Regions from separate parts of the Streptomyces sp. YGL11-2 genome, predicted to be linked through region 2. Evidence: riboswitches for the same ligand, from Rfam matches in the RefSeq annotation. Region 2 holds a riboswitch; the other holds the start of a gene.
The links. A riboswitch is a leader RNA that binds a small molecule or an ion and turns the genes downstream of it on or off. The one in region 2 is predicted to bind glycine.
Positions count from the first base shown of each region.

Region 1: it holds a riboswitch for glycine, as region 2 does, so the genes downstream of both, gcvP (aminomethyl-transferring glycine dehydrogenase) here and gcvT (glycine cleavage system aminomethyltransferase GcvT) in region 2, are expected to answer to the same signal.

Region 1 is NZ_JBNHIN010000004.1:8,823-15,392, forward strand. It holds gene ACO1BR_RS06355 (DNA polymerase IV) at 49-1,476, shown strand; gene ACO1BR_RS06360 (PRC-barrel domain-containing protein) at 1,386-1,781, opposite strand; glycine riboswitch at 1,884-1,981, shown strand; glycine riboswitch at 1,982-2,109, shown strand; gene gcvP (aminomethyl-transferring glycine dehydrogenase) at 2,171-5,056, shown strand; gene ACO1BR_RS06370 (DUF5999 family protein) at 5,136-5,342, opposite strand; gene ACO1BR_RS06375 (hypothetical protein) at 5,668-6,252, opposite strand.
Region 2 is NZ_JBNHIN010000003.1:304,479-311,048, forward strand. It holds gene glyA (serine hydroxymethyltransferase) at 1-31, opposite strand, end outside; gene gcvH (glycine cleavage system protein GcvH) at 83-460, opposite strand; gene gcvT (glycine cleavage system aminomethyltransferase GcvT) at 606-1,733, opposite strand; glycine riboswitch at 1,767-1,884, opposite strand; glycine riboswitch at 1,885-1,980, opposite strand; gene ACO1BR_RS05990 (AAA family ATPase) at 2,313-3,044, shown strand; gene ACO1BR_RS05995 (enhanced serine sensitivity protein SseB) at 3,172-4,014, shown strand; gene ACO1BR_RS06000 (enhanced serine sensitivity protein SseB C-terminal domain-containing protein) at 4,077-4,868, shown strand; gene ACO1BR_RS06005 (ABC transporter permease) at 5,304-6,302, shown strand; gene ACO1BR_RS06010 (ABC transporter substrate-binding protein) at 6,381-6,570, shown strand, end outside.

The DNA.
Region 1 (6,570 bases), on a different contig from region 2:
GGGCCCGGGTCGGGCCGATTGTCAGTGGTGTGCGGCAGCATCGGTGGTGTGAGACGTGCGCCGACGATCCTGCATCTGGACATGGATGCGTTCTATGCCTCCGCCGAGCAGGCGGCCAAGCCGAGCCTGCGGGGAAAGCCCGTGGTCGTCGGTGGGATCGGGCCGCGCGGCGTGGTGGCTACGGCGTCGTACGAGGCCCGGGTCTTCGGGGTGCGCTCGGCGATGCCGACGGCGCAGGCACGCCGGCTGTGCCCCAACGCCGCCTATCTCAGCCCGCGATTCACCCTGTACCGCCAGGTGAGTGAAACGGTCATGGAGCTGCTGCGGGCGTTGTCGCCACTGGTGGAGCCGCTGAGCCTGGACGAGGCTTTCGTGGACCTGGAGGCGGGTGGGGTCGCGCCGGAGACGGCCGCGGTACGGGCGGTGGGGGCGCAGCTGCGGCGGGACATCCGGACGGCCACGGGGCTGACGGGGTCGGTGGGGCTGGCGGGCGCCAAGATGCTCGCCAAGATCGCGTCCGAGCAGGCGAAGCCGGACGGCCTGGTGGTGATCGAGCCCGGCACGGAGCGGGAGCTGCTGGGGCCGATGCCGGTGCGGGCGCTGCCGGGGGTCGGGCCGGCCACGGCCGAGGCACTGCGCCGGGGCGGTATCCACACGGTCGCGGAGACCGCGGAGGCCGGTGAGGCGGAGCTGGTGCGGCTGCTGGGCAGGGCGCACGGCACGGGGCTCTACGCGATGTCGCTGGGGCAGGACGACCGGCCGGTGGTGGCCGAGCGGGACGCGAAGTCGGTGTCGGTCGAGGACACCTTCGAGGTCGACCTGACGGACCGGACGCGGGTGCGGAACGAGGTGCTGCGGCTGGCCGACCGGTGCGTGGAGCGGCTGCGGGCCGCCGGGCGGTCCGGGCGCACGGTGGTGATCAAGGTGCGGAACTACGACTTCTCGACGCTCACCCGGTCCGAGACGCTGCGCGGGCCCACCGACGACCCCGCGGTCGTGCGGGAGGCGGCCGTGCGGCTGCTGGAGACGGTGGACACCACCGGTGGGGTGCGCCTGCTGGGCGTGGGGGTGAGCGGGCTGGCGGACTTCACGCAGGAGGACCTCTTCGCCCAGATCGCCACGGAGCGGGAGGCGGAGGAGCATGCCGGGCCCGCCGAGCCGGAGGCGGCGCCGGAGCCGGGGGAGGAGCTGCCGCGGCGGTGGCACCCGGGGCTGGACGTGGTCCACGAGGAGTTCGGCGCCGGCTGGGTGCAGGGCAGCGGGGTGGGGCGGGTGACCGTACGGTTCGAGACGCCGGGGTCCGCACCCGGGCGGGTGCGGACCTTCGCCGTCGACGATCCGGCGCTGCGGCCGGGGGAGCCGCTGCCGCTGCCGGGCGGCCCGGATCAGTCGTCGGCGCCGGCGATCCGCCCGAAGTCCGAGTCGCCGGCCGAGGACAGCGAGTCCGAGACCGGGGAGGAGATATCGAGGCGGTAGTGGTGGTAGAGCTGGAGTTCCTGCTCGGGGGAGAGATGCCGGCCGACGCCGAAGTCCGGGGCATCCTTGATGAGCTTGCGGTCATAGGGAATGCGCAGGCTGTCGCCGACCATTTCGCTGGGTTCCAGGGGGACGAACGCATCGCGGCTGAAGAGGCCGGTGCGCACCGCCGCCCACTCCGGTTCACCCGTCGCATCGTCGAGGTACACCTCGTCGATGGTGCCTATCTTCGCGCCGTTCCGGTCGAACGCTTTGCGGCCGATGAGGCTCCGGGGATCGATATCGGCTTGCACGGTCCCTCCAATTGGTCGCAACTGCCTTGTGACAACTACGAAACGGCACATTTCATGCCTCGGCCACTCGAAGGATCGTTCCAGCAGTGCGCTGGTAGGCTGGCGATTGGCCGCAGAACCCATGCGGGAGAGTCCTTTGTCGTTCGCGACCAGGGCGCCGAAGGAGCAAATCCTCCCCGGAATCTCTCAGGCACACGTACCGCGTGGGCGAGGTCACTCTGGAAAGCAGGGCGGGTCACGGTCAGCCACCATGCCGGAACCCCTCCTCACCGACGGTGAAAACCGGGCCGCATCCCGCGAACCGGTGAAGCTCTCAGGTTGAGATGACAGAGGGGGAGGCCGTCCGGGCACCAGCGCCGTGGTGCCCCTCGTAGGTCGCATTGACCAGGAGGCCCCCGCAGATGACCACCAATCGCATCTCCTTGACCGAGCTGGAGCGCGGCACCCCCTTCGAGCGTCGGCACATCGGACCCGATGACGAGGCGCAGGCCAAAATGCTCGCGCAGGTCGGCTTCGGTTCGCTGGACGAGCTGACCGCCGCCGCCGTCCCGGACGTGATCAAGAGCGCGGAGGCGCTGGGCCTGCCGCACGCCCGTACCGAGGCCGAGGTCCTGGAGGAGCTGCGCGGTCTGGCCGACCGCAACCAGGTCCTGTCGTCCATGATCGGACTCGGCTACTACGGCACGTTCACCCCGCCGGTGATCCTGCGCAACGTGATGGAGAACCCGTCCTGGTACACGGCGTACACGCCCTACCAGCCGGAGATCTCGCAGGGCCGGCTGGAGGCGCTGCTGAACTTCCAGACGATGGTCGCCGAGCTGACCGGGCTGCCCACCTCCGGTGCCTCCCTCCTGGACGAGGGCACCGCTGCCGCCGAGGCGATGGCCCTCTCCCGCCGGGTCGGCAAGGTCAAGCAGGGCGTCTACCTGATCGACGCCGACTGCCTGCCGCAGACCGTCGCCGTCATCCGGACCCGTGCCGAGCCGACCGGTGTCGAGGTCGTCGTGGCGGACCTGTCCGGCGGCATTCCGGCGGAGATCGCCGAGCGCGGGGTCTTCGGCGTGCTCCTGCAGTACCCGGGCGCGTCCGGCGCGGTGCGCGACCCGCGGGCCGTGATCGCGCAGGCTCACGAGCTGGGGGCGGTCGTCACCGTCGCCGCCGACCTGCTGGCCCTGACCCTGCTGGCCTCGCCGGGTGAGCTGGGCGCGGACATCGCGGTCGGTACCAGCCAGCGCTTCGGCGTCCCGATGGGCTTCGGCGGCCCGCACGCCGGCTTCATGGCCGTACGCGAGCAGTTCGCCCGCAGCCTGCCCGGCCGGCTGGTCGGGGTGTCCGTCGACGCGGACGGCAACAAGGCGTACCGGCTGGCGCTGCAGACCCGTGAGCAGCACATCCGCCGGGAGAAGGCCACCAGCAACATTTGCACCGCCCAGGTGCTGCTCGCCGTCATGGCGGGGATGTACGCGGTCTACCACGGGCCCGACGGGCTGCGGGCGATCGCCTGGCGCACCCACCGCTACGCGGCCATCCTGGCCGAGGGCCTGCGGGCCGGCGGGGTGGAGCTGGTCCACGACGCGTACTTCGACACGCTGACCGCGCGGGTTCCCGGCCGGGCCGCCGAGGTCGTCGCCGCGGCCCGCGAGGCGGGGGTCAACCTCCGCCAGGTCGACGCGGACCTGGTCGGGATCGCCTGCGACGAGACCACCGGGCGCGCCCAGCTGACCGGCGTCTGGGGCGCCTTCGGGGTGCAGGGCGACATCGAGCGGCTGGACGCCACGGTTACCGAGACGCTGCCGGAGCCACTGCTGCGCACCGACGACTACCTCGGCCACCCCGTCTTCCACCAGCACCGCTCCGAAACCGCCATGCTGCGCTACCTGCGGACGCTGGCCGGCAAGGACTACGCGCTGGACCGCGGCATGATCCCGCTCGGCTCCTGCACGATGAAGCTGAACGCCACGACCGAGATGGAGCCGGTCACCTGGCCCGAGTTCGGGCAGCTGCACCCCTTCGCGCCGGCCGACCAGGCGCAGGGCTACCTCACGCTCATCCAGGAGCTGGAGGAGCGGCTGGCCACGGTCACCGGCTACGACAAGGTGTCCATCCAGCCCAACGCCGGCTCACAGGGCGAACTCGCCGGGCTGCTGGCCGTCCGCGCCTACCACCGTGCCAACGGCGACGAGCAGCGCACCGTCTGCCTGATCCCGTCCTCGGCGCACGGCACCAACGCCGCCAGCGCCGTGATGGCCGGCATGAAGGTCGTCGTCGTCAAGACCGGCGACGACGGCGAGGTCGACAGCGACGACCTGCACGCCAAGATCGAGAAGCACCGCGACGAGCTGGCCGTCCTGATGGTCACCTACCCGTCCACCCACGGCGTGTTCGAGGAGCACATCACCCAGATCTGCGCGGCGGTGCACGAGGTCGGCGGTCAGGTCTACGTGGACGGTGCCAACCTCAACGCCCTGGTCGGCCTCGCCGAGCCGGGGAAGTTCGGCGGCGACGTCTCGCACCTCAACCTGCACAAGACGTTCTGCATCCCGCACGGCGGCGGTGGCCCCGGCGTCGGCCCGGTCGGCGTCCGCGCCCACCTGGCGCCGTACCTGCCCAACCACCCGCTGCAGCCCACCGCGGGCCCGGAGACCGGTGTCGGGCCGATCTCCGCCGCCCCCTGGGGCTCGGCCGGCATCCTGCCGATCTCCTGGGCGTACGTCCGGCTGATGGGCGGCGAGGGCCTCAAGCGCGCCACCCAGGTCGCGGTCCTCAGCGCCAACTACGTCGCCAAGCGCCTGGAACCGCACTACCCCGTGCTCTACACCGGCCCCGGCGGGCTGGTCGCGCACGAGTGCATCATCGACGTCCGGCCGCTGACCAAGGCGACCGGCGTGAGCATCGACGATGTCGCCAAGCGGCTCATCGACTACGGCTTCCACGCCCCGACGATGTCCTTCCCGGTGGCCGGCACGCTGATGATCGAGCCGACCGAGAGCGAGGACCTGGGCGAGCTGGACCGCTTCTGCGACGCGATGATCGCCATCCGCGCGGAGATCGACAAGGTCGGCTCGGGGGAGTGGGACAAGGACGACAACCCGCTGTGCAACGCCCCGCACACCGCGGGCGCGCTGACCGGCGAGTGGAGCCACGCCTACCGCCGCGAGGAAGCCGTCTTCCCGGCCGGGGTGGACGCCGCGGACAAGTACTGGCCGCCGGTGCGCCGGATCGACGGTGCCTTCGGGGACCGCAACCTCGTCTGCTCCTGCCCCCCGCTGGACGAGTACGACGGCTGATCCAGGCAACATCAAGGGCCCTCGGCGCGATGCCGGGGGCCCTGTTGTACGTGCGTGGTACGTGTCGGGTGGCCGCGGATCAGGCGGCGGCGGTGACCCGGGCGGAGCCGAGCGGCCGGTGCGGGGCGATGACCTGGCCGTCCGGCAGCAGCTCACCGGTGTCCTCGAAGAGCAGGACGCCGTTGCAGAGCAGGCTCCAGCCCTGCTCGGGATGGTGCGCCACCAGTTGGGCGGCCTCCCGGTCGGTGGATTCCGCTGACGGGCATGGCGGTTGATGCTGGCACATGGGAATTGTCTTTCGCTGCGGTGTGGTGAACGTCGTGCGGCTGGATGAGGTGGTCATGGCCGCTCCCCCGTTTCCTGTCGGTCCCAGTCTTGCCCTACGGAGGTGTTTCCGCAGGGATTTCGCAGCAGCGGTACACACTCGATACTGACGCATCACCCGTGCGGGCGGTTGCTCCCAAATGAGCGCGACTCCCAGGGGGTTGGGAGTGGTATCGGCGGGCGGGCCCGCGCGGGTGGGCAGCGCGGTGCGCCCCGCGGCAGGGAAGGGCCACGGGGCGCAGGGCGGCGGTGCGGGTGTACGCGGGCGTACGAGGGGGGTGCGGCGGTCAGGCCGGCTCGCGGAGCAGCGGGGTGGGGGCGAGGCGGCGGGCGAGGCGGGGGAGCAGGTCGGCCAGGCGCTGCGGGAGGTGCGGGGCGATCCCCGGCGGGGCGGGGGCCAGCGGCACCAGGAGGTCGCCGGGGGCGGGCATGCCGTCGGCGCCGTCCGCGGTGGTGTCGTGGTGCAGCCACAGGGTGAGCATGTACAGCTCCGGGACGGACAGCAGCCGCGGCTGGTACGGCGCGGCGAGCGACTCCGACTGCTGCAGGGCCCGTTCGGTCGCGACGACATAGGGGCCGTCGCAGAAGCGCGAGAAGGTCCAGCCGTCCGCGGTGAGCCGGGCCTCGGCGGTCGCCAGGGCGCGCTCCCCGCCGCGGACCAGGAAGCGCCAGCCGGCGAGGCGGGTGCGCGGCGGGCCTGCCTGGCTGATGTCGTCCCAGACGTGCACGGGCAACGGGTGGTCGGGGCTCAGCGGTCCCTGATGGGCGCGCAGCGCGGGGGTGGGGGCCTCGCGGATGGCGGTGGGGGAGCTGAGGGCGGTGAGGATGCTGCGCAGGGCGGGCGCAGGGGCAGGCGGGATGTGCAGCGGCATGGCGGGTCGCCTCTCGCTTCGGAGACACGGTGGAGCGGGGAAGTGCGGACGTCGCTGTCTGCGGGCGGGGTCAGAGCAGGGCTGACCGCGGCTGCGGACCGGCACGGCCGGCCGCGGTGCCGGAGTACCGGTGGGAACACCGCCACGCTGGCGCCAAATCTCTGCCTCGCCAGCGAAGTTTATACGACGTATGTTCTGGAAGTGTTTCGGCTACTCGCCTTGCGGATTTCCGGCAAGGCGGAATCCGGCCCCTTGCTCCGGGTGGTTTCCGCCGCTTTGTGCCGGGCCGGGGAGATGCCACCTCGTAATTCCTCGGTG
Region 2 (6,570 bases):
GCTCATGGAGGGAGCTGTTGAGAAGCGACATGAGATCTTCCTGGAGGATCGGGAGGGGTGCGAAGCTCCGGCAGGGGCGGGCTCAGCCGGCGGCGAAGGCGGTGTACTCGTCGGCCGAGAGCAGGTCCTCCGGCTCACCGGTGATCTTCACCTTGAACAGCCAACCGCCCTCGAACGGGGCGGAGTTCACCAGCGAGGGGTCGGCGACGACGTCCTCGTTGACCTCCGTGATCTCGCCGTCGACGGGCGCGTAGAGGTCGCTGACCGACTTGGTCGACTCCAGCTCACCGCAGGACTCGCCCGCCGTGACCGTGGCGCCGACCTCCGGGAGCTGCACGAAGACGACGTCGCCGAGCGCGTTCGCCGCGTGCTCGGTGATGCCGACCGTCGAGACGCCGTCCTCGGCGGCCGACAGCCACTCGTGCTCCTTGCTGTAGCGCAGCTGCTGGGGGTTGTCCATGGTTCGATTCTCCTGTACGCGGGGGTGTGGTGGTGACGGGGGTCGCCCCCGGCGAGGCCGGGGGAGGGTCGTGCCGGGAGAGGCGCGGCGGTGCGCCGCTGTCGCGTCCGCGGCCGGTGAACCGTTACTGCGGCGCGGCCGACCGCTACTTCTGCCGCTTGTAGAAGGGCAGCGCGACGACCTCGTACGGCTCATGGCTGCCACGGATGTCCACCCGGACACCGTCGGTGCCCGGTGTGGCGTAGGCCGCGTCGACGTACGCGATGGCGATCGGCCTGCCGAGGGTGGGGGAAGGCGCCCCGGAGGTGACCTCGCCGATGACCGTGCCGTCGGCCGCGACGACCGGGTATCCGGCGCGCGGCACCCGGCGGCCCTCGGCGATCAGGCCGACCAGCTTGCGCGGCGGTGCGGTCTCGGCGCGCTCGGCCGCCGTCGCCAGCGCGGCGCGGCCCACGAAGTCCCCGCCGTTGGTGGTCTTCTCGAACTTCACCACCCGGCCCAGACCGGCGTCGAACGGCGTGGTGGCGGAGGTCAGCTCGTGCCCGTACAGCGGCATACCGGCCTCCAGGCGCAGCGTGTCGCGGCAGGACAGTCCGCAGGGGACGAGGCCCACGGAGGCGCCGGCCTCGGTCAGCGCCTCCCACAGGGCGACCGCGTCCGCCGGCCGGACGAACAGCTCGAAACCGTCCTCGCCGGTGTATCCGGTACGGGCGATCAGCGCGTCCACCCCGGCGACCTTGCCCGGCAGGCCCGCGTAGTACTTCAGCCCGTCCAGGTCGGCGTCGGTGAGCCCCTTCAGGATGCCGGGGGACTCCGGGCCCTGCACCGCGATCAGCGCGTAGGCGTCGCGGTCGTCGCGGATCGCGGCGTCGAAGCCGCCGGCCCGCTCCGTCAGCGCGTCCAGCACCACCTGGGCGTTGGAGGCGTTGGCGACGACCATGTACTCCTCGTCGGCGAGCCGGTAGACGATCAGGTCGTCGAGGATGCCGCCGTCGGGCGCGCAGATCATGGTGTAGCGGGCGCGTCCGGTGGCGACGCCGCCGATGTTGCCGACCAGCGCGTAGTCGAGGAGGTCGGCGGCCCGCGGGCCGCTGACGGTGATCTCGCCCATGTGGGAGAGGTCGAAGAGGCCGGCGCGGGTGCGGACCGCGACATGCTCGTCGCGCTCGCTGCTGTAGCGCAGCGGCATGTCCCAGCCGGCGAAGTCGGTCATGGTCGCGCCGAGCGCGCGATGGGTGGCATCCAGCGCGGTGCGGCGGGGGGCTTCAGTCATCGTTCCGGGCTCCCAGGCATGGGTGACAAGACGGTCTCCCCATCTGTCATCGGAACCTGAGAGGTTCACCGGGATCCCGCGAACGGACCCGGTTTGCACCTTGGGTGGAGCCGCGCCTGCAACCGGGCACTGGCTCGCTTTTCAGATCTGCCTCGCCCGCGCGGTATAGGGGCCTGAGAGATTCAAGGGAGGACTTGCTCCTTCGGCGCCCCGCCGTGGTGGCCGGGGACTCTCCCGCGCGGGTTCAAGCGGCCGGTATGGAGTTGGCAGCTCACGAGTGACCAGAGGTGTGCCCGTGGCGGCCACATCATTACACGGGATCGCCGGATAAAGGAGCCCTGGTCGTCGCCCCGTTCCGGTCGGCTCCGCCGGGCCGCCCACGCGGTTCCGGAACCCGCCGGGTGCGCGGCGCCTCCGGCGGCGGCCGTTGGGCGGCGGCCCGGTGCGCCGTCAGCCCGGCGCCCGCCACCTCGTCGGATCGGGCAATCGCCTTGATGGGCATTACCTTTTCTTGACACTCTGCCGTTGCGGCTCCGGTCCCGAAGCGGAGCCGGAACCGGACCGGGAGGGGTGTTCACGGTGCACAGGGAAGCGGCGTACGCGGCCACTTCGGGCATTGCGCCCTCGGACCCGGCGGACGCGTCCCGGCCTCAGTCCGAGACCCAGCCGCAGGCCCGGCGCCGCCCGCCGTCCGTCCCGCGGCCCGGTCGCCGCTCCCCGATCACCGACCTCCGGGGCGTCCGCCCGGTCCGCCGCACCGCCGAACTCCGGTTCCCGCCCGGGGATCTGGTCGTGGTCTCCGGCCTGCCGGGCAGCGGCAAGAGCACCCTGATGCGGCGCCTGGTGCCGCGGCTGGACGCGCGCGGCGCCGCGGTCCACCGCATCGACTCCCAGGACGCCCGGGAGCGCTGGGAACGCGGCCGGCTGCACCGGGTGCCGTACGGCCTGTACCGCCCGCTGGTCCGCGCGGCGCACTACCTCGCACTGCGCCGGGCGCTGCGCTCCGGCGGCAGCGTGGTGGTGCACGACTGCGGGACGCTGGTGTGGGTGCGCCGCTGGATCTCCCGGACGGCCCGGCGGGGCGGCCGGGGGCTGCACCTGGTGCTGCTCGACGTGCCGCCGGAGGTGGCGCTGAGCGGCCAGCGGACCCGCGGGCGCGGGGTGTCCCGGTACGCCTTCGCCCGCCACCGCAGGGCGGTACGGCGGCTGGTGGGCGGCGCGGAGGCGGACCGGCTCCCGGCGGGCTTCCGTTCCGCGGTGCTGCTCGACCGCCGGGCGGCCGGCACGCTGGAGGCGGTCAGCTTCGACTGACGGGGGGCGGCCGGTGCGCGTACGGCCGCCGCCCTCGCTCCCGTGTGCGGCTCCGGCTTCGGTCGTCTCCCCACCTGACGCTAGTGTCGTCGGCCAGAAAGCGCGCGGTCGGCAAGGGGTGGGTGACATGGACTATCCGGAGAACTATCCGGGGAACTTTCCGGCGCCGGGGGACTTCCCGGACCAGGGGATTCCGCAGCTGGCCTGGCCGGCGAACGAACTCGAAGAGGTGCTGGCCGCATCGGTCGGGCATCCGGAGGCGGGCGGCCGGATCGTCGAGGTGCTGGGCCGCAGCCGGGTGTGGGTGCCGCTGCCCAAGGGCGGTGGCCCGGACAGTGCGGGCTTCGGGGCGGCCGGCCTCGATGTGCCGACCGTGGAGATCGGCGGGGCCGCGTACGTCCCGGTCTTCAGCTCCGAGCAGGAGTTCATGAAGGTCGTGGGAGCGCATCTGGGCTTCACCGTCGCGCCCGCCCGGGAGTTCGCCCGCGGGCTGCCGCCGCTGGTGGGCATCGCGGTCAACCCCGACGGCACGGTCGGGGTCCCGCTGCCGCCGCCCGCGGTGGCCGAACTGTGCCGCGCCGCGCGCGCGGAGCAGGCCGGCGGTCTGCCGAGCGGCGCCCGGGTGCGGCTCTTCGAACCGGACTGGCAGGACGAGCCGGTGGACTTCCTCGCCGCGGCCGGACTGGAGTTCTCCGGTGCCGGAATTGTCGTGACTGCCCGGCGTGCCCTGGCAAGTGTCGAGGGCGACACGCCCGCGCTGTTCGTCGGCGTGCAACTCGACGTGCCCGCCGAGCGGCTGCACGACGGCAGCGCCCGCGAGGCGGCGCTGGCGGCCCTGGGACGTGCGCTCGGTGCGGTGCCGGTGCCCTGGCCCGTCCAGCTCGTCCTGCTCGACATCGCCCAGGGGGATCCGGTCGCCGACTGGATGCTGGAGCGCGTGCGGCCCTTCTATGCACGGGACCACTCGTAAGCTGGTTGGATGACGGGCGGGCGCACCCTCACGTGCCCTGCTGACAGAAGGGACGGGACCACGTGAGCGCGGGTGCGCATCAGGGAGCCGCGGCGGCCGGCCAGGTCGAGCAGATGCTGCAACAGGTCTCGCCCGGCCGCTACGACGCCTACGAGGCGCTGTTGCACGCGCTCGCCCAGAGCCAGGTCTGGATGCTCCTCTGGCACGGCCGCGCCGGGATGCCCGACGCCCAGTACGGGAACATGGAGGTCGACGGGCTGGGCTACGCCCCCTGCGTGACCTCCGCCGCCGAACTCGCCGCCTCCGGCTGGAACCGCGACCACGAGCTGGTCACCGGCACGGAGATCGCCGCCTCCCTCTTCCCCGACCGCTGGGGGCTGTGGCTGAACCCGCACGCGCCCGGCGGCGGCGTCGGCGTGCCCTGGCTCGACCTGCGGCGGATCGCCGGCGGTCTCGACCGGCTGCCCGCCGGTCCGCTACGGATCTCCGAACCGGCCGTCGACATCCCGCAGTTCTACGCCCTGCTCGCCCAGAACGCCCATCGGACGCCCGCTGTGCGGTCGTTGCGCCGGGCTTGGGTGCAACCCGCCCTCGGTGCCCCGTATCTGGCGATCGGGCTGGATCTGTACGACACCGGCCAGCTGTCGGTGGATTCGGTGCGGTTGATGATCCAGCAGTCGATGGGCGCCGTTCCGGACGGTCTGCCCGTTTCGACCGTCGCGATGAACGACGAGTTCGACCCGGTCGGCATGTGGATGCGGGCCTGTGCGCGCCCCTTCTTCGACCGTGACGGCTATGCGCAGCCGCCCGCTCCCGGACCGACCTACGGTTACGGATACCCGCGTCCCTACTGACGCCGGCGGGCCTTCCCGGCGCCGTGGCGGGCTGCCGTACTTGGCCTGAATTCCCCCTGTCCGCACGGCAGTTGGCCCCCTTTCGGACCCCCTTTCGGGCCCCCTTGCGGTCCGGTCAGCCCGCACCGTTGTTCGTATAACGGAAGCTCGTGGGCCAGATCACAGTTGTGCATCCATTCCCTGCGGGGGCTGGTGAGTGATCGCCGGTCGGATGAAGACTCCGGCGGCACAGGGCCTCGGTCCTTTGTACGAGGCCACTTCCGCACGGCAACACAGCACCTCTGATCTACCGCACCACCTCTGATCTTCCGTTGAGTGAACGCCCCTGACGCCATGACGAGTTGGCGGCAGGGGAAGCGTCAGTGATGGGAATCCGGGCCGCTACCGCGGCGGGCACCGGCCGGCCACCGCCGGCCGAGAGGGGTCAAGGGCACCGTGACCACACCGATCGAGACCACCGGGGCGGCTGCGCAGGCGCAGCCGGAAGCGGTGCTGGAGGGCGTGGAGAGCAAGCGGATCGAGGGTCGCTCGCTCGGCCAGATCGCCTGGCTGCGCTTCCGCCGCGACAAGGTCGCCGTGGCCGGTGCCATCGTTGTCGTCCTGCTCGTCCTGGCCGCCGCGCTCTCCCGCCCCCTCCAGGCGCTTTTCGGACTCGACCCGAATCTGCCGCACCCGGACCTGATCGACCCCAACACCACGCTCCCCAAAGGGGACTTCGGCGGGATAAGCGGCGACCACCTGCTGGGGGTGGACCCCAAGTTCGGCCGCGATCTGCTCGCCCGGATCCTGGAGGGCTCCTGGGTGTCGCTGCTGGTGGCGTTCGGCGCGACGCTGCTGTCGGTCGCCCTCGGCAGCGTGCTCGGTGTCGTCGCCGGCTTCTACCGGGGCCGGGTGGACGCGCTCATCAGCCGGATGATGGACGTCTTCCTCGCCTTCCCGCTGCTGCTGTTCGCCATCGCGATCTCCGCCTCGCTCCAGGGCGGTGCGTTCGGCCTGCAGGGGCTGCCGCTGCACATCTCGGTGCTGATCTTCGTGATCGGTTTCTTCAACTGGCCGTACATGGGCCGGATCGTGCGCGCGCAGACGCTGTCGCTGCGCGAACGGGAATTCGTCTCGGCCGCCCGCGGCCTGGGCGCGCGCGGGCCGTTCATCCTCTTCCGGGAACTGCTGCCCAACCTCGTGGGGCCGATCATCGTCTACTCGACGCTGCTGATCCCCTCCAACATCCTCTTCGAGGCGGCGCTGAGCTTCCTGGGTGTCGGCATCCAGCCACCCCAGTCCTCCTGGGGCGGCACGCTCACCCAGGCGGTCAAGTACTACGAGGTCGACCCCCAGTACATGATCGTCCCCGGCCTCGCCATCTTCGTCACCGTGCTCGCCTTCAACCTGCTCGGTGACGGGCTGAGGGACGCACTCGACCCGCGCAGCCGCTGACGGCCACCGGGCGCCCGAACTGCACCACCGCCGTTTCGTAAGGACGTTTCACGACGAACGAAGGGGATATCGACCACTATGCGAAGGTCAGTTCCGGTCGCTGCTGTCGCGGCCCTCACCAGTGCGGGCCTTTTGCTGGCCGGCTGCAGCGGAAAGGGTTCCTCGGCCGGCTCGGCCGAGGTCAACGCCGCCACCAAGAGCGTCGTCAACGCCTCGGACGAGAAGGGGGGCACGGTCACCTACGCGATGAGCGACGCCCCCGAGTCCT